DNA from 3 places in the Bordetella sp. FB-8 genome. Region 1 is predicted to be linked to each of the others. Evidence: predicted binding sites of a transcription regulator. Region 1 holds the regulator's gene; each other region holds the start of a gene.
What was found. The regulator sigma-54, encoded in region 1, starts transcription at its own class of promoters, with help from an activator protein. The targets are predictions, from matches to a motif close to TGGCANGNAANCTGCTTT.

Region 1 (7,615 bases):
GATGACGCGCACGCCGGCCAGGGGGCCCGTGGGTTTGGCATTCGGATTCATCATGGCGATTTTTTCAGTAAGACCTGGGCAGGCCCAGCACCCGCTCGGCGATGAAACACAGGATGAGTTGCGGACTCACGGGCGCGATGCGCGGAATGTACGATTCGCGCAGCAGACGCTCGACGCGGTACTCGCGCGAGTAGCCCATGCCGCCCAGCGTCATGACGGCGGTCTGGCAGGCGTTGTGCCCGGCCTCGGCCGCCAGGTACTTGGCGGCATTGGCCTCGGCGCCGCACGATAGGCCGGCGTCATAGCGCGAGGCTGCCTTGAGCATCATGAGGTTGGCCGATTCCAGCTGCATCCAGGCCTGCGCCAAAGGATGCTGCACACCCTGGTTCATGCCGATGGGGCGGCCGAACACTTCGCGCTCCCTGGCATAGCGCGTGGCGATGTCCAGCGCGGCCCGGCCGATGCCCACGGCCTCGGCGGCGACCAGGATGCGTTCCGGGTTCAGGCCATGCAGGATGTATTCGAAGCCCTTGCCCTCCTCGCCGATGCGGTCCTCCTCGGGAATGAAGAGGTCGTCGATGAACAGCATATTGGTGTCGACGGCCGCGCGCCCCATTTTGTCGATCTTGCGCACTTCGATTTTGCCGCGGTCCAGTTTGGTGTAGAAGAGCGACAGGCTTTCGCTGGCCTTTTTCACCTCGTCCAGGCGCTGGGTGCGCGCCAGCAGCAGAATGCGGTCCGCGACCTGCGCGGTGGAGATCCAGATCTTGCGGCCGCTGACCGAATAGCCGCCCGGCACTTTGCGGGCGAAGGTCTTGAGTTTGGTAGTGTCCAGGCCCGCGTCGGGTTCGGTTACGCCGAAACAGGCTTTCTCCTGGCCGGCGATGAGCGGCGGCAGAAAGCGCGCCTTCTGTTCCTCGGTGCCGAAGACCACGACCGGGTTCAGGCCGAACACGTTCATGTGCACGGCCGAGGCGCCGCTCATGCCCGCGCCGGACTGCGCGATGGTCTGCATTACCAGCGCCGCTTCGACGATGCCCAGGCCCGCGCCGCCCACGGCTTCAGGCATGGCCACACCCAGCCACCCTCCCTCGCACACGGCCTTGTAGAACTCGTGCGGAAAGGTGCCGGAGACATCGAGCCGATCCCAGTACGCCATGTCGAACCGGGAGCAGACCGATTGCACGGCTTCGATGATGGATGTTTGATCTTCGGTCAGATCGAAATTCATGCACGCTTCCTTTGAGCTTGTATCGCGGCGCGGTCGCCCTCAGGCCGGGCGCACCACGCGTTCGGGGGATTCTTCATAGGGCGGGGAATAGATGACCAGAATCTGCGCGGGTTCGTCGCTGACAACGGTGAAGACGTGCATGGCGTGCGGCGGGAAAAAGCAGCAATCGCCGGGACCGAGTTCTTTGCACTGCCCGTTCACCTGGGCCACGGCCCGGCCGCTGATCACGTAGCAGACCTGCTCGATGCCGGGATGGGCGTGGGGCAAGGCGCCCTTGCCTTTTTCGATCGTGCCGTGGATGACTTCCAGGTGCCGGGATCCGACGGTTTCCGGGCCGATCAGGCGGCGGTTGAGCGTGCCCAGGTGATTGGCGGGGTGATAGCCCGGCGTGTCGGCGGTGGACACGAAATACACGGGAGAATTGCGGGACATGCTTGCCTGCTCCGGTGGCCGATTTGGCTTGGCCATATTTTTTATGATGAATAAATATTCTATATATTGAATTTATAGGGGAAATATTCCGGCATGACTAGCTGCAGTGCAGCATCGGAAATAAAAAAAGCCAACCCGGGTAAGGGTCGGCTTTCGGGGAGGCAGGCCCGCGTCGGAAGATCGTCCCGGGGGCTGCTGTGAGGCTTTACGCGATCGCTTCGTCCTGGGCGGTTTCGGCGATCATGCTGCGTGCCGCCGCGCGCCGGTTCACCGCGCTCAGCACCGCGCGGAACGAGGCCGTGACGATGTCGCCGTCGATGCCCACACCGAAACCGGTCGGCGCGTCGCCTACGCGCGTTTCCACGTAACAGGCGGCGCGGGTATCGGTGCCGGTGCCGATGGCGTGCTCGGTGTAGTCCATGATGCGGATGGGCTCGCCGACTGCGGCGACGAAGGCCGCCAGCGCGCCGTCGCCGCTGCCTTGCACCGTGCGGCGCTGGCCGTCGTATTCGAGTTCGGCGGTGACCGTGTAGTGCTTGCCTTCGCCGGCCGACGGATTGCTTTCGATGCGATGGCTGATCAGCGTCCAGGGCGAGGTCTGCGCCAGGTATTCGCTGTCGAAGATGCCGTATACGTCGCCCGAGGTCACTTCGCGGCCGGTCTCGTCGGTGACGCGCTGGATGGCGCGTGAGAATTCGATCTGCAGGCGGCGCGGCAGGACCAGGCCGTGCTCCTGTTCGAGCAGGTAGGACACGCCGCCCTTGCCCGATTGGCTGTTGACGCGGATGACCGCATCGTAGCTGCGGCCCAGATCGGCCGGGTCGATGGGCAGATAGGGCACTTCCCATACGGCGTCGGGCTTCTGCACCGCGAAGCCCTTCTTGATGGCGTCCTGGTGCGAGCCGGAGAAGGCCGTGAACACCAGGTCGCCCGCGTACGGATGGCGCGGATGCACGGGAATCTGGTTGCAGTACTCGGCGGTGCGGCGCACTTCGTCGATGTCGGAGAAATCCAGGCCGGGGTGGATGCCCTGGGTGTAGAGGTTGAGCGCCAGCGTCACCAGGTCGACGTTGCCGGTACGCTCGCCGCTGCCGAACAAACACCCCTCGATGCGGTCGGCGCCGGCCATCACGCCGAACTCGGCGGCCGCCACGGCGGTGCCGCGGTCATTGTGCGGGTGCAGGCTGACGATGATGCTGTCGCGGCGCGCCAGGTTCTTGCACATCCATTCGATCTGGTCGGCGTACAGATTGGGTTGCGTGGCTTCGATGGTGGCCGGCAGGTTGAGCACCAGCTTGCGCTCGGGCGTGGCACCCCAGGTCTCGGCCACGGCATTGGCCACTTCCAGCGCGAACTCGGGTTCGGTGGTGGAGAAGACTTCGGGGGAGTATTCATAGCGCCAGTCGGTACCCGGATGCTGGGCCATGTACTTCATGATCAGCTTGGTGCCGGTGACCGCCACGTTCCTCACTTCGTCTTTGTTCATGTTGAAGACGATCTTTCGGAAGGCAGGGGCGCAGGCGTTGTAGAGGTGGATCATGGCGCGCTTGGCGCCGGCGGCCGCTTCCACCGTGCGGCTGATCAGTTCTTCACGCGCTTGCGTGAGCACGATGATGGTGACGTCGTCGGGAATGCGCTTATCGTCGATGAGCTTGCGCACGAAGTCGAAGTCGGTCTGCGAGGCCGAGGGAAAGCCCACCTCGATCTCCTTGAATCCGATCTTGACCAGTTGGTCGAAAAAGCGCAGCTTGCGCTCGACGGTCATGGGCTCGATCAGGGCCTGGTTGCCGTCGCGCAGATCGGTGCTCATCCAGATGGGCGGGTGCGTGATGCGTTGGCTGGGCCAGGTGCGCTGGGCGTAGTCGTCCGCGAAGGGGCGAAACGGGATGTATTTGGTGGCAGGGTTGGCAAGCATCATGTCGGGGTCCTCGGGTCTTGTGAATCCGTTGTACCGGCTGCTGGCCAGGGTGGCGGCCAGGGCAACGTCCGCTAGGCGGCGGTGCCGGCATCAGTGCGCACGATGGTGCGGGCTGGATTCTGATTTTTTACAAGTAGGGGCAGGCTTGTGGCAAGCTGCGCCGCGGCAGGGATGAGCGCGGCCCGGGGGCTGCCGAACACCACGAACACTAGGCTCGGCAACCGATCGCTAGGTGTAGGGATAGCGCTAGAGCGGCTGGGACAGCCAGGAGGAAAGAACGCGCTGCGACAGACCCGGCGCGGGCGTTGCCCCAAGCCGTGGTGTGTGCAAAAAAGGTGCGTTGCGCATTCATCTTTCTAGTCTTTCATATTTTTCGCGGCAACGCAAATTTTTGCCTGGGGCGGCCCGGCCGCCCCGGAGCCGGCGGATCAGCGCGTTCGGCTCAGTGTGGGCTCGGCCTGGCGCCGCGCCGCGCGCGGCGGCTCCTCGAGTCCGGCATCGCCGACGGCGCCCTGGTCGAGGATGGCGCTCTGCGCCCGAGTCAGGGCGATCTTGCCGATGCGGTTGCTGCGCAGCTCGCGGTGCGCGCGCTGCAGGTCGCCGACGGTGAAGGGTTCGCTGCGGTCTTGCCAGACCCAGCGCAGCACATCGGCCACCTCCTCGCACAAATTGGGGCGCAGCTCGGCTAGTACGCGGCTGTTGACCGTGTAGAGTCGGCCGGAGGCCAGGCTGGAGAGTATCCAGGTCTTGAGCGAATAAAGAACGATGAGCGTCCAGATGAGCGCAAGGATGCGCCACAGCCAGGGGTTGATGAATCCGTAGAGCAGGCTGACGGCCGACGGTCCCAGGATGTGCTGCCAGCTCAGTCCGACTCCCTGATCCAAGCTTTGGATCCAGGGCGAGGCGTCGTTCAATATCCACGATGCGACATAGATCCAGATGCCCGCGGCGATGACGATGCCCACGGCCAGGATGGCCAGGCGCGTCAACGACAGCTTGAAAAGGGTCTGGCCGATGAGGCGGCGGTCCTGGCGTATACGGTCGGGAGTGGCTGGCATGTCTGGCGTGAGAAGGTTGGGCATCCGGGCGGCTGCGCCCGATTGACCTATATGATTGTACCTATGAGCAATCGTCCCGCCCTGGAAATTCGTCAAGGCCAGCATTTGGCTTTGACGCCGCAACTGCAACAGTCCATTCGGCTGTTGCAGCTGTCGTCCGTCGAACTTGAAATGGAGATTTCCCAGGCGCTGATCGAAAACCCGCTGCTCGAACGCGACGACGATCCGACCCCGGCAGCCGAAGCGGCCGATCCGCAGCGCGAAGATTCGATGGAGCAGGCCGACGCCCCGGGCGAATCGGCCGAATCGCGCTCCGATGAGATGCCCGGCTCGGGCGGAGTGTATTCCGATGACGACGACGGCATGCCGCAGGCCGCGCACACCGATACGCTGCGCGAACATCTGCTGGGCCAGCTTGCGTTGACGCGCGCCCTGGCGCGCGACCAGACCCTGGTGGGCATACTGATCGACGAACTCGACGACAACGGCTACCTGGGATCACCGCTGGAAGAGATACTGTCTTGGTTGCCGCCCGAGCTCGATGTCGATGCCGACGAATTGCGCGCCGCGCTGATGCTGCTGCAATCCTTCGATCCGCCTGGCATCGGTGCGCGCGACATGCCCGATTGCCTGCGGTTGCAACTGCGCGACCCCGATGTTTCGCGCCTGCCGGAGGCAGCCGATGCCCGGGTGCTGTCCTGCGCGCGGCAGCTATGCGCCCAGCACCTGCCGCTGCTGGCGGCGGGCAACCCGGCACGGCTGCGCGAAGTCCTGCAGTGCGATGCCGACACCTTGCGTTCGGCCTATGCGCTGATCGTGCGGCTGGACCCGCGCCCCGGCCGCGCCTGGACCGTGCCGGCGGCCGACTACGCCGTGCCCGACGTGCTGGTGCGCAAGACCGGCCAGGGCTGGCGGGCCGTACTCAACAGCGCCGTGGTGCCGCGCCTGCACGTCAATGGAGTCTATGCCCAGATGCTGGGCAATCGGCGCGAAGGCGGCCATGCCGCTTTGCAGGCCCAGCTGCAGCAGGCGCGCTGGATGATACGCAATGTCGAGCAGCGCTTTGACACCATCCTGCGGGTGTCCCAGGCCATCGTGGCGCACCAGTCGGACTTCCTTACCCACGGCGCCGCGGCCATGCGTCCTTTAATACTCAAGGACATCGCCAGCGAGCTTGGTTTGCATGAGTCCACGATTTCACGCGCCACAGTGCAGAAGTACATGCTCACGCCGTTCGGCACCATGGAACTCAAGCGCTTCTTTGGCACGGGAGTAGCGACCGACACCGGCGATGCCGCTTCGGCCACGGCGGTGCAGGAGCACATCCGCAAGATGGTGGCCGAGGAAAACCGCGGCAAACCCCTGTCCGACAACCAGATCATGCAGTGTCTGTCCGAGCGCGGCATCGTGATCGCCCGCCGCACGGTGGCCAAGTACCGCGAGGCGCTGCGCATCGCGCCGGCGGCGTTGCGCAAGGCGCAGGCGCAGGTGATGCGTTAGAGGCCGGGCGCCCAGCCGGTTCCCTACTCTGGGTTGTCTTGGTGATATCCGTAACGGCGTAGTGGCTGCGGTACCGGATGATCCGCTCTAGATCCTGCGATACATATAGGTGGTCGCGTGTCTGGCCTCGCCGTCCGGGTTCCATGCGTAATCGGGTATCACGCCCGCGACCTCGAAGCCGACGCTCGCATACAGCGGCTGCGCGGCGTCGCCGGTTCGCGTATCCAGGGTGATGAGCGTCTTGCCGAGTTCGCGCGCGCGATTGATGGCGTGATTCATGAGCGCCCGGCCGATGCCGAGCCTGCGCGCGCGCGGATGGACAATCATCTTCGCGATCTCGCAGCGATGAGGCTGATTGGCCGGCATACACGTAAGCAACTGCACCGTGCCGACAATGTCGCCATCGTGCTGCGCGCCCAAGAGGATTCTTCTTCCGGCAACGACCTCGGGGCGGACGCCTTCCAGCCAGAAGCGGGCCGCGTCGTCGAGAGAGAGCGGTGTCATGAAGCCTATGGCCGCGCCCAGGGCGACGCTGTCGGCAAGGATGCGGGAAAACGCTTGCACGCTTTGTTCGAGCGCGGGACCGTCGATTTCGATGATGTGCGGTGTCATGCGGGGCCGTTCCTTATGCCATGGCAATGATGTATCGGGCGGGCTGGTGGCCAGTCTCGAAGCACGATGCGCCGCGCAGCCGGTACCGCAGGCAGTCGCCCGGGGCCAGCTCGTGCCGGACTCCGTCGACAGTGAGCACGAGCGCGCCGGACAACAGCACGAGATGGTGTTCATGGCCCGCGAAGGCCGGGCGCTCGTAGGCAATGCGCTGGCGGGGTTCGATCGCGCACTCGATCATTTCGAGCTGCAGCTGGCGGTTGGGGGGCGAGAGCGAGCGCCTCGAGTAGCCATGTTCGAGGTCCTGCCAGACACTCTGTTCGGCATGGCGCACCAGCGGCGGAAAGTCCGCCTCCAGCGGAGCCAGCAGTTGCGAGAGAGGCAGGACGAAGGCCGATGCCAGGCGGCCCAGCGTTTCCGCCGTGGGGCTTACCTCGCCGTTTTCGATCCGCGACAGGGTGGCCCGGCTGACGCCGCTGCGGGCGGCCAGATCCTGCAGCGTAAGCCCGCGATCCGTGCGTAAGGTGCGTAGATGCTCGGCGAGGGAACGGTTCTGATTGATCTTGGGTTCATTCATATATGGGAATATATCCCGTATATGGGAAAATTTGGGGCGGTTATTGGCCCCGGACCGTCTGCCCTTCGAGGCGTGCGCTGCGCCCGGGCCGGCTTTTGCCCGCATTGCATTGCACGTTTTCGATCATTCCCGTTCAAACCGAATTATCGTCTGGCAGATGAACGCATGGATACCTGCATCGGAGGTGGGAATATGGCCTGGACCGGACGCGAATTGCGATCCACGATCAACGAGGACGGCACGCTCGTCCTGTCGCTGGAACAAGTCGAATTGACAGAACCCGGCGACGA
Region 2 (7,615 bases), 2.4 Mb from region 1:
CAGCGACACGCCGCGCAGGCCGTAATAGACGAAGAGCAGCCTGCGCGGATCGTAACGGTCGGTGAGCCAGCCCGAGGCGGTGGTGCCGATCAGATCGAACACGCCCATCAGCGACAACAGGCCGGCGGCGGCGACCGGCGCGATGCCGTGGTCGCCGCACAATGCGATCAAGTGCGTGCCCACCAGGCCGTTGGTGGTGAAGCCGCAGACCCAGAAGGTGGCGAAGAGATACCAGAAAGCCGTGGTGCGGCTGGCGCGCTTGAGCGCGCCGAACGTGGTGGCCATGAAACCGATCCGCGGCGCGGCGGGCGCCGGCGGGTTGGCCGGATCGCTGCCGTAAGGCAGCAGGTTCACGTCGGCGGGGCGATTGGGCACCAGCTTCCAGACCAGCGGCACCATGACCAGCATGGCGATGGCCACGGCCCAGACGGCGCGCCGCCAATCGCTGGACGAGGCCAGCGCGGCCAGCACCGGCAGGAAGATCAGGTTGCCCGTGGCGGTGCTGGCCGTGAGTATGCCCATGGCCAGTCCGCGATGCCTGACGAACCAGCGGTTGGCGATGGTGGCGCCCAGCACGGTGGCAACGGCGCCCGAGGCGATGCCCGAGAACAGGCCCCACAGCGCGATCAGATGCCAGGTCTGGGTCATGTAGGCGCTGGCCGCGCTGGATACGGCCATGGCGACCAGCGACACCAGCACGACGCGGCGCAGGCCGAAGTGATCCATGGCCGTCGCCGCGAAGGGGCCGACCATACCGTAGAAGAAGATGCCGATGGCGGCCGCCAGCGAGATGACCGAACGGCTCCAGCCGAAGGCCTGCCGCAGCGGATCAAGCAGCACGCTGGGCGTGGAGCGCAGGCCGGCCGAAAACAGCAGGCAGAAGAAAATGACGCCGACCACGACGAAGGCGTAGCGTTGGCCCAGGCGGGGAACGGGAGCGGTATGGGTGGGAATGCGCATGGAATGTTGCTGGTCGGTACGTTGGGGTCGGACTATAATACGTACCGGTCAGTAACATCGTCAAGTCGTATTGCGGACTTCCAAGATCCCGCTTGGGACGGAATCCGTTCAAGCAGAAAGCAGCAGATATGGCAAAAGAAAAACGCCCAGAAATCCCGCCGCTGCGCGCCGCCGACCGCATCCGTCGCAGCGCGCGGGATCTGTTCTATCACCAGGGTATCCGCGCCGTGGGGGTGGATGCCATTGTGGCCAAGGCGGGCGTGACCAAGCCCAGTCTCTACCGCACCTTTGCCTCCAAAGACGAGTTGGCGGCGGCCTACCTGCGCGACTATGAGGTGGATTTCTGGCGCCGCTTCGATGCGTCCATAGCCGCACACCCGGGCGATCCGCGGGCGCAGATCCTGGCTTATTTCACCGGCCTGGCCGAAAGGGCCGACAGGCCGGATTATCGCGGCTGCGGCCTGACCAATGCCTGCATTGAGTATCCCGAACCCGACCATCCCGCCCGGCTGGTGTCGGTAGCCAACAAACGCGAGGTGCGCGAGCGTCTGGTGGACATGGCGCGCAGCATGGGCGCGCGCGACCCTGAAATGCTGGGTGACGGCTTGCAGTTGCTGATGGAGGGCGCTTACGCATCCAGCCAGTTGCTTGGCGCAGACGGGCCGGTACGGAGTCTGGTGGCGGCCGCGGCGCGCCTGATCGATGCCTGCCGGGATGTGTAATCGCATTTTTTCCGCCCAATGAAAACGGCCGCCCGGAAATCCGGGCGGCCGTTTTTTGCAGGAGAGCGTCCCGGCTTAGCCGTGGTAGGCCGATTCGCCGTGCGTCGTGATGTCCAGGCCTTCGCGTTCTTCGTCTTCCGGTACGCGCAGGCCGCAAAGCTTGTCGGCGATCTTGTAGGCGATCCAGGCCACGACGCCGGACCACACCAGCGTGGTGACGATGGCTTCGAGCTGGATCACCAATTGGCCGCCGATGGCGCCCAGGCTGTCCAGGGTCGTGCCGCCCAGCGCCTTGGCGCTGAGCACGCCGGTCAGCAAGGCGCCGCAAATGCCGCCCACGCCATGCACGCCGAACACGTCAAGCGCGTCGTCCGCACGCAGGATGCGCTTCAGGCCGTTGACGCCCCACACGCAGATGATGCCCACGAGGATGCCCAGAACGAAGGCGCCCACGGGTCCCACGAAGCCGGCGGCCGGGGTGATGCCCACCAGGCCGGCGACGGCGCCGGAGGCGGCACCCAGCATGGAAGGCTTGCTCTTGATCACCCATTCGGTGAAAAGCCAGGCCAGCGAGGCGGCGGCGGTCGCGATCATGGTGTTGAAGAAGGCCAGTGTGGCCAGTTCGTTCGACGCGACGGCCGAACCGGCATTGAAGCCGAACCAGCCCACCCACAGCAGCATGGCGCCGATATAGGTCATGACCAGGTTGTGCGGCTGCATGGATTCGCGGCCGTAGCCGACACGCTTGCCGATCACATAGGAGCCCACCAGGCCGGCGATACCGGCGTTGATGTGCACCACCGTGCCGCCGGCGAAGTCCAGGGCGCCCGCGGCCGCGAAGAGGCCCGAGGTTCCTTTCTGGCCCGTGGGTACGGCATACCAGACCATGTGCGCGATGGGCACATAGGCGAAGGTGAACCAGATCGCCGTGAAGACCAGTACGGCCGAGAAGCGAGCTCGCTCGGCGAAGCTGCCCACGATAAGCGCGCAGGTGATGCCGGCGAAGGTGGCCTGGAAGGATGCGTACAGCAGCTCGGTAATCGTGCTGTTCATGGAGTATTTGCCGGTACCCGGCGTGAACATGCCCGAGAAGAACACGCGCGAGAAACCGCCGAAGAAAGCATTGCCGTCGGTGAACGCCAGGGAGTAGCCGTAGGCGAACCAGAGGATCAGGCCCAGCGTGAAGGTACAGGTAACCTGCATCAGCACGGACAGCATGTTCTTGCTGCGCACCAGGCCGCCGTAGAACAGGCCCAGGCCCGGCACGGCCATCATCAGCACGAGCAGGGTCGAGACCAGCATCCAGGAAATATCTGCTTTATCCATTATCTAGAACTCCAGTTTTTGGGTAATTCGTCGTGACTGCGCCAAGCGCGTCCTTACAGCGCCGCTTCGCCGGACTCGCCGGTGCGGATGCGGATGACCTGTTCGAGGGAGGAGACGAAGATCTTGCCGTCGCCGATCTTGCCAGTGCGTGCCGCCTGCTCGATGGCTTCGACAGCCTGGTCGACCTGATTTTCGGGAACGGCCGCCTCCACGCGCACCTTGGGCAGGAAGTCCACCACGTATTCGGCACCGCGATAGAGTTCGGTATGGCCTTTCTGGCGGCCGAAGCCTTTGACCTCTGTGACGGTCAGGCCCTGGACGCCGATGCTGGACAGGGCCATCCGCACTTCGTCTAGCTTGAAGGGCTTGATGATGGCAGTGATGAGTTTCATGGCGGTTCCTTGTGTGATTGCGTGGTAGCACCAAACCAAAAGCAAAAGCCGTGCCAACTATTGGAACGCCATGTTGCAAAGCGATTCGCCGGTGTGGCGCCATATTGGTGCATGACATGTGCTTTATTGGTGCGAAAGGCCCCGATTCATGGCACAAAGATGGGCGTGTGGTGCGTCGACCCTATGCGATGAAACTTTGTAGCAAATTGCAAAATATTCCCCCGGGGTCGCTTCGAGGCATTTCCCCTGCCGAATCGGTTACGGGTGAGATACGCGGCTTTACAAGCCGGATTTGTGCGGTGCCAGACAATCGTGAATACTATGACGCAGGCGATAGGCAATGCGCCTTTGCGGCCCGCCGGCAGGTGGGCCGATTCTTTTTGCCGCCGGGCGCTGTGCGGGGCAAGCATCCTCCTCGCGAGGCCACAGGCCTGAAAAGGCAGGGCAAGGCTGGCGGGACTACACTGGCACCATCGGCTATATCAGCACGGAGGCAGCCATGAACCGCACCCAATGGATGGAAGATCTGCAGAAGAATATTTCCGAACTCTTTGCCAAGAGTCCGGCCGCGGATATCGAGCGCAACGTCCGTTCGATGGTGACCCAGGCCTTTGTACGCCTGGACCTGGTCACGCGGGAAGAGTTCGACGTGCAGGCTGACATGCTGGCTCGCGCGCGGACCAAGGTGGATCAGTTGGGCGAGCAACTGCGGCAACTGCAATCCCGGCTCGATGCCCTCGAATCCGGCAAGACCACGGCCGAATAATCCCATCGCGGCGCCGGCCGTCCGCGGCGGGCGACACCCATGCAAATGACCGACACGGCGGACAGGGTCGCGCCGCAAGACCGGGCCTCCGAGCATCTGGACGAACTGGCCGCGCGTCTGCTCGCCGAAGGACAGGCATTGCTGGCGGCCGGTCAGGCCGCGGCCGCGATCACGCCGCTGCAGCAGGCGACGGTAGCGCGGCCGCTCGAGGCCGGCATCTACGAGTTGCTGGCCCAGGCCATGCAGTCTGCTGACCATGCGGCCGATGCCATGGCGGCGCGCATCGCCGCCACGGCGATCAGGCAGCGCGCGGCGCCGGACATCATCGCCATCGGCGCTTCCTATGCCCGCCACAAGCAATGGGACGCGGCGGGCTACTGGTTCCTGCGCGCGCTGCTGCTCAATCCGGATATCGCGGACACGCACCTGCACATGGGCATCGCCTTGCGCGAACTGGGGCGCGAGCAAGAGTCGGAAACCTGTGCGCGCAATGCCTGCATGCGGCAGTCGATTTTCATCGATCATGCCTGGCCGATGCAGCGGCGCAGCATTCTGCTGCTGTGCACTAGCGGCCATGACAACGTGCCGCTCCAGTTCCTCATGCCCAGTCCGACCAATCGGCAGATACGCTGGGCCGTCGAGTTCGGCATCGTCGGGCCGGTACGGGAACTGCCGCCCTACGATCTGGTGTTCAACGTCATCGGCGACCCGGATCGGGCGCCGCAGGGCTTGGCGGCGGCGGCGCGTTTCGTGCCGCAGGCCGGCAAGCCTGTGCTCAATCCGCCAGAGCGCATCGCGCTGACTTCACGCGACCAGATTCCGCTGCTGCTTGCGGGTCTGGAAGGCGTCCATATGCCGCCCACGGTGCGCTGGGACAGTGGTTCGGGTCCGGACCTGGCCGCCTCGATCGCGGCAGCTGGTTTGCAATATCCCGTGACTTTGCGGCCCGTGGGCAAGCATGGGGGCGCCGGGCTTCGGCGTCTGGAGACGCCGCAAGAGGCCGACGATGCGGGCGGCCAGGGGCAGTCGTGCGAGCATTACCTGAGCGTGTATTGCGACTACCGCTCGCCCGATGGGTATTTTCGCAAGTACCGGGTGGTATTTGTGGACCGCGAGCCGCTGCCGTATCACCTGGCCATCGGGGGGCAGTGGGTGCTGCATTACGTGACGGCGGACATGCGCTCGGATGCCTGGAAGACCGAGGAGGAGCGCCGTTTTCTGGACGATCCGCAGGCGGCGCTGGGCGCGGCGGCCTGGAGGGCGCTGGGCGAGATCGGTCGGCGCCTGGATCTGGATTACTGTGGCGTGGACTTTTCGCTGCTGCCCGATGGCCGCGTGCTGGTGTTCGAGGCCAACGCCACCATGCTGGTGCATCCGGAAAACGCGGAAGACCAGGCCCTGCGTTTCAAAAATCCGTATGTGCAGCGCATTTTCGAGGCATTCGAAGGCATGCTGGCGCGGCGAATGGCCCAGGGGGCGCAGTAGCGACGATGACAAGAGAAGGATTGCAGGAGAAAGTGCAGGCCGTGCCATCCCAGGCCGCCTGCAAATGCTGCGGCGGCGCCAGCCGTTTGTGCGGCGCAGTCGACTTCTCGCGCTCTTGCGAGGACCGGACAGCGGCAGGCGGGCACGTCGAGCCGGATGCCGCAGTGCCCATCGCTTATTTTTGCTGCAGCCAATGCGGTTTCATCTTTACGCAGGCGATGGACGGATGGAGCGCGCAGGATTTTTCCGACTATATCTACAACGACCAGTACGTCCGGCACGATCCCGACTATCTCGGCAAGCGTCCGGTCATGAACGCGGATTTCATCGCCCAGCGCTTTCCGGAGATGGCATGGGGAACGGTGCTGGATTTCGGCTCCGGCCTCGGCCTGCTCGAGAAGGAACTGAGGTCGCGCGGTTTTGCGCACGTCGATTCCTGCGATCCGTATGCGGACCAGCCGGGCATGCGCCAGGCCGCCGAACGCAATTACCAGACAGTGGTGTGCTTCGAGGTGTTCGAGCATCATCCTCGGCCGCATGAACTGATGTCGTCCTTGAAGCAATTTCTGGTCGACGACGGCGCGATTTTATTCAGTACTTTGCTGATCACCGAGTCGGTGATGGCCGACGGTATCGAGAAATGGTGGTATTGCGCGCCGCGCAACGGACACATCTCGCTCTTTACTTCGCGCGCCCTGCAGATTCTTGCCAGGCAGCACGGATTGAACTTTGGCTCATTTAACGACAACCTGCACATCTTCTATCAAGGCCCGGTTCCGGCTTGGGCGGTGAAATTCATCCAGGACCCTCCCGAGCAAGGCAGCGCGTCCCGCACCGGCTCGGCGACGGCCCTGATCGTCCAAGGGCGCAAACTGCTCGAAGCCGGGCTGACCGATCAGGCCATGGACGTGCTGGAACAGGCTTCGACCTATGATCCGCTGAACCCCGAGGTCCATTGTTTGTACGCGCAGGCCCTGCAGGCGGCGGGCCTGCCCTTCAATGCCGAGGTTGCGCGCCTGGGCTTCGAGGCGCTGCAGCGCAATTGCGCTACCGACCTGTGCGAGCTGGGCCAGGCACTTTTGCAGCGTGGCCAATGGAATATGGCCAGCTACTGGTACAAGCGCGCCATGCTGCTGGACCCCAATCTGGTCCAGGCCTATCTGGGCATGGGCAAGGCCATGCTCGAACTGGACCGCGGCCAGGAGGCCGAGCACTTTGCCCACCAGGCGCATCAACTCCAATCGCTGTACGTCGACGCGGATCTGCCGACCCAGCGGCGCAGTGTGCTGATCCTATGCAGCAGCGGCCTGAACGATGTGCCGGTGAAGTTCCTGATACCCACTGAGTACAACCGCCAGATACGCTGGGCCATCGAATACGGCATTACGGGGCCCATCCGGGAGCTGCCGCCCTACGACCTGATCTTCAATGCCATCGGTGATGCGGACAAGGCGTCCTGGGGTCTGAAGGTCGCGGCAGCCCTGCTCGCGACGGCCGACAAGCCGGTGCTCAATCCTCCGGAGCGCGTCATGCGGACCTCACGCGACCAGATCGCGGCCCTGCTGTCGGGCATCGAGGGGGCCATCATGCCGCCCACGGTGCGCTGGGACAGTGGTTCGGGTCCGGACCTGGCCGCCTCGATCGCGGCAGCTGGTTTGCAATATCCCGTGACTTTGCGGCCCGTGGGCAAGCATGGGGGCGCCGGGCTTCGGCGTCTGGAGACGCCGCAAGAGGCCGACGATGCGGGCGGCCAGGGGCAGTCGTGCGAGCATTACCTGAGCGTGTATTGCGACTACCGCTCGCCCGATGGGTATTTTCGCAAGTACCGGGTGGTATTTGTGGACCGCGAGCCGCTGCCGTATCACCTGGCCATCGGGGGGCAGTGGGTGCTGCATTACGTGACGGCGGACATGCGCTCGGATGCCTGGAAGACCGAGGAGGAGCGCCGTTTTCTGGACGATCCG
Region 3 (7,615 bases), 1.3 Mb from region 1:
CCCACGAAACCCTTCAGACCGATGAGAAAGCCCGTGTCATAGTAGATTGTGGTGATGGGTACGATCAGGATGCCCGATACCGCGCCGATGGCCGCGGCCAGGGTAAAGGTGAGTCCGCCCGACATGGCGGTGCTGATGCCCATCAGCCTGGCCCCGCGGCGATTGACCGCGGTGGCGCGCAGAGCGCGGCCATATAGCGTCTTGCCAAAGAAGAGCCACAGCGCCACGATGAGCAGCGCGCAGACGACCACCACGAACAGGCTCTGGGCCGACCAGGTCCCGAAACCCAGGTTGATCCGCCCCTCGATGAAGGACGAAGTGCGCCAGCCTTCGGCGCCGAAGACGATCAGGCCCATGCCGACCAGGGCGAAGTGCACGGCAACCGACACGATCAGCAGCACCAGCACCGACGCCTCGGCCAACGGGCTGAAAACAATGCGATAGATCATGGGTCCCATGGGCACCACCAGCAGCAGGGTCAGCAGCATGTCGACCCACACCGACGTATGGGGGCCGGCATAGGCGCGCACCAGCCAAAGCAGCAGCAGGGGCAGCGCCACGCAGCTGGCCAGAACGCCCGGCATCGCCGACCACGAGCCGCTGCGCAGGGCACGCACCAGCTCCAGCACCAGCACCACCAACCCCAATATGGGCAGCAGATATGCCGTTCCCGGCACCCGGCCTCCGGTCAGCATGGCCAGCGTCAGGGCACCGAAGGTCACGAATTCGCCCTGAGGGATGAAGATGACGCGCGTGACGGCGAACACCAGCACCAGGGCCATGCCCAACAGGGCATAGACGGCGCCATTGACCACGCCGTCCTGCAACAGGATCAGTGCAATGGAGAAGTCCACGTTTTTCTATCTTCTAGGAAAAGAAAACACGCCGCCCCGATCGGGGCGGCGTGCAGAGCAGGCCGATTTACAGATCGGGCTGGTATACCCACTTGCCGTCCACGACCTTGACCATGACGCGCGCGCGATCGTCCAGGCCGGCATGGTCGGTGGGGGTCATGGTGAACACGCCCTGCGAAGCGGCCAGGTCCTTGGTTTCTTCGATGGCGTCACGCATGGCCGAGCGGAAGGCCGGCGTGCCCGGCTTGGCGCCCGTCTTCAGCGCCTTGGGCAGCGCATTGAGGATGAGCTGACCGGCATCCCAGACGTGGCCGCCGAAGGTGCTGAGCGAACCCGCGCCGTATTTCGCCTCATAGGCATTGACGAACACCATGGCCGACTTCTTGACCGGATTGCTGTCGGGCAACTGGGCGGCAACCAGCAGCGGGCCGGCCGGCAGCAGCATGCCGTTACAGTCCTTGCCGCAGACGCGCAGCACGTCGTTGTTGGCCGCACCGTGGGTCTGGTAGATCTGGCCGGCGTAGCCGCGGGACTTGAGCTCGCGCTGCGGCAGCGCCACCGGCGTGCCGGCGCCGGCGATCAGGACAGCGTCGGGATGGGCCGCCACCAGCTTGAGCACCTGACCGGTGACGCTGGTATCGGTGCGGCTGTACTTCTCGGTATCGACGATCTTGATGCCCTTGGCCGCGGCAGCCTTGGTCATCACCTTCAGCCAGCTATCGCCGTAGGCATCGTTAAAGCCGATGAAGCCCAGGGTCTTGGTCTTGGCCTTGACCATGGCGTCGGCCAGCGCGCCGGCCATCAGATCGTCGTTCTGCGGCGTCTTGAAAACCCAGTGCCGCTTGGCGTCCATGGGCGAGACGATGGAGGCGCTGGCGGCCACGCTGATCAGCGGCACCTTGAGTTCGGCGGCCACATCGACCATGGCCAGCGAGCTGGGCGTGACCGAAGATCCGACCAGCACATCGACGTTGTCGTCGGTGGCCAGCTTGCGCGCGTTGCGCACCGCCGCGGTAGTGTCGGTGCCGTCATCGAGCACGATCCATTGAATTTTCTGGCCGTCCGCCTCCGTGGGCAACAGGGTCGCGGCGTTGCGTTCGGGGATACCCAGCGAGGCGGCCGGACCGGTCTCGGACAGGGTCAGGCCGATCTTGACCTGGGCGGCGGCCGCCAGGGGCAGGGCCAATGCCAGAACGGCAACGATTTTTTTCAAGCCCGAGGCGGCGCATACGCCGGTACGCTTAGTCATGTCTGTCTCCTTTGTTCGACTTCGGGGTAGGTGGCCGGACGGCCTTCTTGTGAGCCGAGTTGCGCAATGTTATACAAAATTTAGCATCTTATGCCGTAATTTGTATCAGATTCGAATCCATCGAAAACCCGTATATATAGTTAACACGTTATCAATTTAGAACTCGCTGTGCAATACGGTGTAACCCGCGCGCAATGGCGCGCCCCAGGGCAAGGCCACCCCCTATGGATTAAGATGATTGTCTTCGCCATCGCCCGCCGGATCGGCAGGCATTTCGGGAAACACCATGGACAAGATACGCAAGACCGAAGACGCGTGGCGCGCCCAGCTGACACCGCAGGAATTTGCCGTCACCCGCGAAAAGGCCACCGAACGCGCCTTCACCGGTCGCTACTGGGATACCTTCACGCCCGGCATCTACCGCTGCGTGGCCTGCGGCACGGCGCTGTTCGCCTCGGACACCAAATTCGACGCCGGCTGCGGCTGGCCCAGCTACTTCGAGGCCCTGGCCCCGGACCTGGTGCGCGAAGAACAGGACACGACCCTGGGCATGGTCCGCACCGAAGTGCTGTGCAATGTCTGCGACTCGCACCTGGGTCACGTCTTTCCCGACGGCCCCCCGCCCACGGGGCTGCGCTATTGCATCAATTCGCTGGCGCTGAGTTTCGAACCCGAGGCCAAATGAAGAAGTTCCTGTTCGACCTCTTACCGCTGATCCTCTTCTTTGTCGTCTACCGGTACGCCGACATCTATGCGGCCACGGCTACGGCGGTGGTTCTTTCGATCGCGCAGATCATCTGGCTCAAGGCCACCCGCAGAGCCATCGAGACCACGCACTGGATCAACCTCGCGGTCATCGTGCTGTTCGGCGGCGCGACGCTGCTGCTGCACGATGACGCCTTCATCAAATGGAAGCCGACGGTGCTGTACTGGATCTTCGGCGCCGTGCTGATCGGCGGCCGGATGACGGGCCGCAATCCCATGCGCAAGCTGATGGGCCAGCAGATCGTCCTGCCCGAAACCGCCTGGAACAAACTGAACTTCAGCTGGGCGCTGTTTTTCCTGGCGGCCGGCTTCATCAACCTGTATGTCGCATTCTCGGGCCGCTTCACCGAAGCGCAGTGGGTCAGCTTCAAGGTTTTCGGCCTGATGGGGCTTTTGCTGGTATTTGTGATCGGCCAGTCCATCTGGCTGAGCCGCCACATGCAGCGGGACCAAGTCGACTCTTCCGCGGACCGCGGCCCGGGTAACACCCCATGACCGGCGATCGCCTCGCGCTGATCCGAGAGCGGCTGGCCAGCCTCGCGCCGGTCAGCCTCGCCGTCGAAGACGAGTCGCATCTGCATGCCGGGCACGCCGGCGCTCAGGGCGGCGCTGGACACTATCGGGTACGCATCGTAGCCAGCTGTTTCAAGGGTCTTTCCCCCGTCGCGCGCCATAGGCTGGTGTATGATCGCCTGAGCGATCTCATGCCCCATGCCATCCATGCGCTGGCCATCGAGGCACAGCCGCCCGCAGGGACGACATCCGAAACATCCCCGGCCCGTTAGCTTGCTCGTGTTAAAGGCCTTTCTGCTTTCTTTTTCCAGACCTCCAAGGACTTGCATTACATGAAACGCATCATCATGCTGGCCGCCGCCTGCGCGCTCGCCCTGCCCGCCTTTGCCTTTGCGCAGAATGTGGCCACCGTCAACGGCAAGCCCATCACGCAAAAGAACGTGGACGAATTCGTCAAGCTGCTGGTCAACCAGGGCGCTACCGACTCGCCCCAACTGCGCGATCAGGTCAAGGAAGAACTGATCAATCGCCAGATTTTCGTGCAGGCCGCCGAGAAAGACGGCGTGGCCAAGCAAGCTTCGGTCCAAACCGAAATCGAGCTGGCTCGCCAGGGCATCCTGGTGCGCGCCCTCATGAACGACTACCTGGCCAAGCACCCTGTCACCGACGCCCAGGTCCAAGCCCAGTACGACAAGCTCAAACAACAGCAGGCCGGCAAGCTGGAATACGACGTCAGCCACATTCTGGTCAAGGACGAAAAGACCGCCGACGACCTGCTGGCCCAGATCAAGGCCGATCCCAAAAAGTTCGCCGACCTGGCCAAGAAGAACTCGCAAGACCCCGGCAGTGCTGGCAATGGCGGCGACTTGGGCTGGGCTCCCGCTACCAACTATGTGCCGGCCTTTGCCGAAGCGGTGACCAAGCTGAAGAAGGGCGAGATGGTCGACAAGCCGGTGCAGACGCAATATGGCTGGCACATCATCAAGGTCAACAACACCCGTCCGGTCCAGTTCCCTGCGCTTGACCAGGTCAAGCCTCAGATCGAGGAAATGCTGCATCAGCAACTGCTGGCCGACTACCAGAAGAAGTTGCACGACGCGGCGAAGATCAAGTAATCCGCGCATCGGATAGGCAAATCCGGAAGCCCACGCAGGGCTTCCGGATTTTTTTCGCCATGCGCGCGCAAATAAATAGGGGGTGGACTGCCAACCAGCAGCTCAGCCCTATATCGGACCCGCACGGCAGGCAACCCCGCACCACGACAGGGATTGCGCTCAATCGCAGGCACGAATCAAGGGCGGCCGCACACGAATAGTGCGCCCACCGTGCCCTGCCACATCCCCCAGCATTGATACATCGCGCGCAAAAGCGTTGCCTTGCCGCGATTCGCCCATATCCGCAACATTGGCACGCCTTTTGCTTGATGGGTTCTTGTCCGACCTACACGGTCGTCCTACCAACGAAGGAGTCCTTCATGGATCGCAGACAAGTCCTCAAACAAATGAGCGCCGCGGGTCTCATGGCCGCCACCAGCTGGGTGCCCCGCGCCTTCGCCGCAAGCGGCGACACGATCAAGGTCGGCGTGCTGCATTCGCTGTCAGGAACCATGGCCATCTCCGAGACGGCCCTGAAAAACCTGGCTCTGATGTCCTTCGACGAGATCAACGCAGCCGGCGGCGTGATGGGCAAGAAGATCGAGCCGGTGGTCGTCGACCCGGCTTCGGACTGGCCCACCTACGCCACCAAGGCCCGCGAACTGATCAGCCAGGACAAGGTCGCTGTCATATTCGGCTGCTGGACCTCGGTGTCGCGCAAGTCGGTTTTGCCCGTCCTCAAGGAGCTGAACGGTCTGCTCTTCTACCCGGTGCAGTACGAGGGCGAAGAACTCGAGCACAATGTGTTCTACACCGGCGCGGCCCCCAACCAGCAGGCCATCCCCGCCGTGGAATATCTGATGTCCAAGGACGGCGGTGCAGCCAAGCGCTGGGTGCTGCTGGGTACCGACTACGTGTACCCGCGCACCACCAACAAGATTCTGCGCGCCTTCCTGCACAGCAAGGGCGTCAAGGACGCCGACATCTACGAGGAATACACCCCCTTCGGCTTCTCCGACTACCAGACCATCGTCGCCAAGATCAAGGAATTCGCCACCGGCGGCAAAACAGCTGTGGTCTCGACCATCAACGGTGATTCGAACGTGCCTTTCTACAAGGAACTGGGCAACTCCGGCATCAAGGCGACCGACATTCCCGTCGTGGCCTTCTCGGTGGGCGAGGAAGAACTGCGTGGCGTGGACACCAAGCCGCTAGTCGGCCAGTTGGCTGCTTGGAACTACTTCGAATCACTCAAGAACCCGACCAACGCCGAGTTCGTGAAGAAGTGGAAAGCCTATGCCAAGGCCCAGAACCTGCCCAACTGGCAGACCGCCGTCACCAACGACCCGATGGAAGCCACCTACATCGGCATCCACATGTGGAAGCAGGCCGTCGAGCAGGTCAAGACCACCGATGTCGACAAGGTGATCGCGGCCATGGGCGGCCAGCGATTCAAGGCGCCGGACGGCTACACCGTCGAAATGGACAAGACCAACCATCACCTGCACAAGCCCGTGTTCATCGGCGAAGTGCAGGCCGACGGCCAGTTCCAGATCGTGTGGAAGAGCAAGGGCCTGATCCGCGCCGAACCGTGGAGCCCCTACATCCCCATGCCGAGCAACGCAAAAACCTAACCGGAAAAGGGCGGCCATGCATCACGCGGTTTTTCTGGTACGGCTGCGCCAAGCGTTGTTGAGCTCGATACTGGGCACGATGCTGAGTCTGGCCTGCCTGCCCGCCTGCGCTCAGGCACAGGGCACAGCGCCAGCGGCGGCATCGGGCGCCAGTGCGCTGGGTGCAGCGGCGCCGCAAGCGCAGCAACCCAAGGCGGCTGACCTGGACACATCCTTGCTGTCGCTGCTCGCCAGCGACAGCAGCGACGACAAAATCGCCGCGATCAACAAGCTGAGCAGCCTGTCCGACCCGCGCGCGGCAACGCTGCTCCAGGACCTGGCCGACGGCAACGTTTACGCCACGCCTGACAATAAGCTCTACATCAGCAATGACAATGGCGCCACCGGCAAAGACCCGCTGACGGGTGCGAGTCAGCCCATGCCCGACGGCTCGGACACACTGGTCATAAACAACCGCGTGCGCGGCGCCCTGGACGACGCCCGGGCAATCGCCCGACTGCACGCGCCCAGGGCGGCAGACAGGCTGGCCGCGGCCCAATTGCTGCAGCAGTCCGGCAACGAAGCGCTGCTGCCCATCGTGGATCAGGCCCTGCAGAAGGAAACCGATTCCAGCGTACATTCGGCTCTGCAAATCCTTCAGGCCCGCCTGCGGCTCTCGTCCAAGGACCCGGCCGTGCGCGCCGCCGCCGCACGCACGCTGGGCGCAAGCGGCAATGCGTCGTTTCGCCCCATGCTGCAGGCTCTGCTCCAAAAGAATTCCAACGGCAGCTATATCGAATCCGACGCCACGGTGCGCGCCGCTGCAGCCGCCGCGCTCGAACATATCGACCGGTACATGAAGATGATCGAATGGGCCGGCAACGTTTTCTACGGACTGAGCCTGGGCAGCGTGCTGCTCCTGGCGGCCCTGGGTCTGGCCATCACCTTCGGCTTGATGGGTATCATCAATATGGCGCACGGCGAACTGCTCATGATCGGCGCCTATGCCACCTATGTCGTGCAAACCATTTTCCGACATTGGCTGCCAGGCTTGATGAACTGGTATGTGGTGGCCGCCCTGCCCGTGGCCTTCGTCGTCACGGCCTTGGTGGGCATGGTGCTGGAGCGCACCGTGATCCGCTGGCTGTATGGCCGGCCTCTGGAAACCCTGCTGGCTACCTGGGGTATCAGCCTAATCCTGATGCAAGCCGTGCGCTCGATCTTCGGCGCACAGAACGTCGAAGTCTCCAACCCGAGCTGGATGTCCGGCGGCTTTAACCTGACGGACGGGCTGGTCATCACCTACAACCGCCTGGCCATCATCGTCTTCGCGCTGCTGGTGGTGTTTTTCGTGTGGCTGCTGCTCAATCACACGCGGCTGGGCCTGTTTGTTCGGGCCATCACGCAAAATCGCAGCATGGCCGACTGCGTGGGCGTACCCACGGGTCGCATCGACATGCTCGCTTTCGGTCTGGGTTCGGGCATCGCCGGCCTGGGGGGTGTGGCGCTGTCGCAATTGGGCAATGT

Region 2: the regulator sigma-54 is predicted to act here: its motif matches at 3,439-3,456, upstream of glnK (P-II family nitrogen regulator).
Region 3: the regulator sigma-54 is predicted to act here: its motif matches at 4,787-4,804, upstream of urtA (urea ABC transporter substrate-binding protein).

What each region holds. Positions count from the first base shown of each region.
Region 1 is NZ_KB907784.1:1,470,587-1,478,201, forward strand. Features, by position in the region: gene H143_RS0107010 (CaiB/BaiF CoA-transferase family protein) at 1-54, opposite strand, end outside; gene H143_RS0107015 (acyl-CoA dehydrogenase family protein) at 65-1,231, opposite strand; gene H143_RS0107020 (cupin domain-containing protein) at 1,271-1,663, opposite strand; gene leuA (2-isopropylmalate synthase) at 1,869-3,581, opposite strand; gene H143_RS21360 (hypothetical protein) at 4,010-4,639, opposite strand; gene rpoN (RNA polymerase factor sigma-54) at 4,703-6,139, shown strand; gene H143_RS0107045 (GNAT family N-acetyltransferase) at 6,227-6,751, opposite strand; gene H143_RS0107050 (helix-turn-helix domain-containing protein) at 6,765-7,325, opposite strand; gene H143_RS0107060 (zinc-binding dehydrogenase) at 7,491-7,615, shown strand, end outside.
Region 2 is NZ_KB907784.1:3,888,710-3,896,324, reverse strand. Features, by position in the region: gene H143_RS0118655 (MFS transporter) at 1-960, opposite strand, end outside; gene H143_RS0118650 (TetR/AcrR family transcriptional regulator) at 1,089-1,682, shown strand; gene H143_RS0118645 (ammonium transporter) at 1,758-3,008, opposite strand; gene glnK (P-II family nitrogen regulator) at 3,062-3,400, opposite strand; gene H143_RS0118635 (accessory factor UbiK family protein) at 3,900-4,166, shown strand; gene H143_RS21775 (hypothetical protein) at 4,206-5,651, shown strand; gene H143_RS22240 (methyltransferase domain-containing protein) at 5,657-7,615, shown strand, end outside.
Region 3 is NZ_KB907784.1:143,084-150,698, forward strand. Features, by position in the region: gene H143_RS0100710 (branched-chain amino acid ABC transporter permease) at 1-854, opposite strand, end outside; gene H143_RS0100715 (ABC transporter substrate-binding protein) at 922-2,103, opposite strand; gene msrB (peptide-methionine (R)-S-oxide reductase MsrB) at 2,390-2,788, shown strand; gene H143_RS0100725 (septation protein A) at 2,785-3,363, shown strand; gene H143_RS0100730 (BolA family transcriptional regulator) at 3,360-3,653, shown strand; gene H143_RS0100735 (peptidylprolyl isomerase) at 3,714-4,496, shown strand; gene urtA (urea ABC transporter substrate-binding protein) at 4,856-6,109, shown strand; gene urtB (urea ABC transporter permease subunit UrtB) at 6,126-7,615, shown strand, end outside.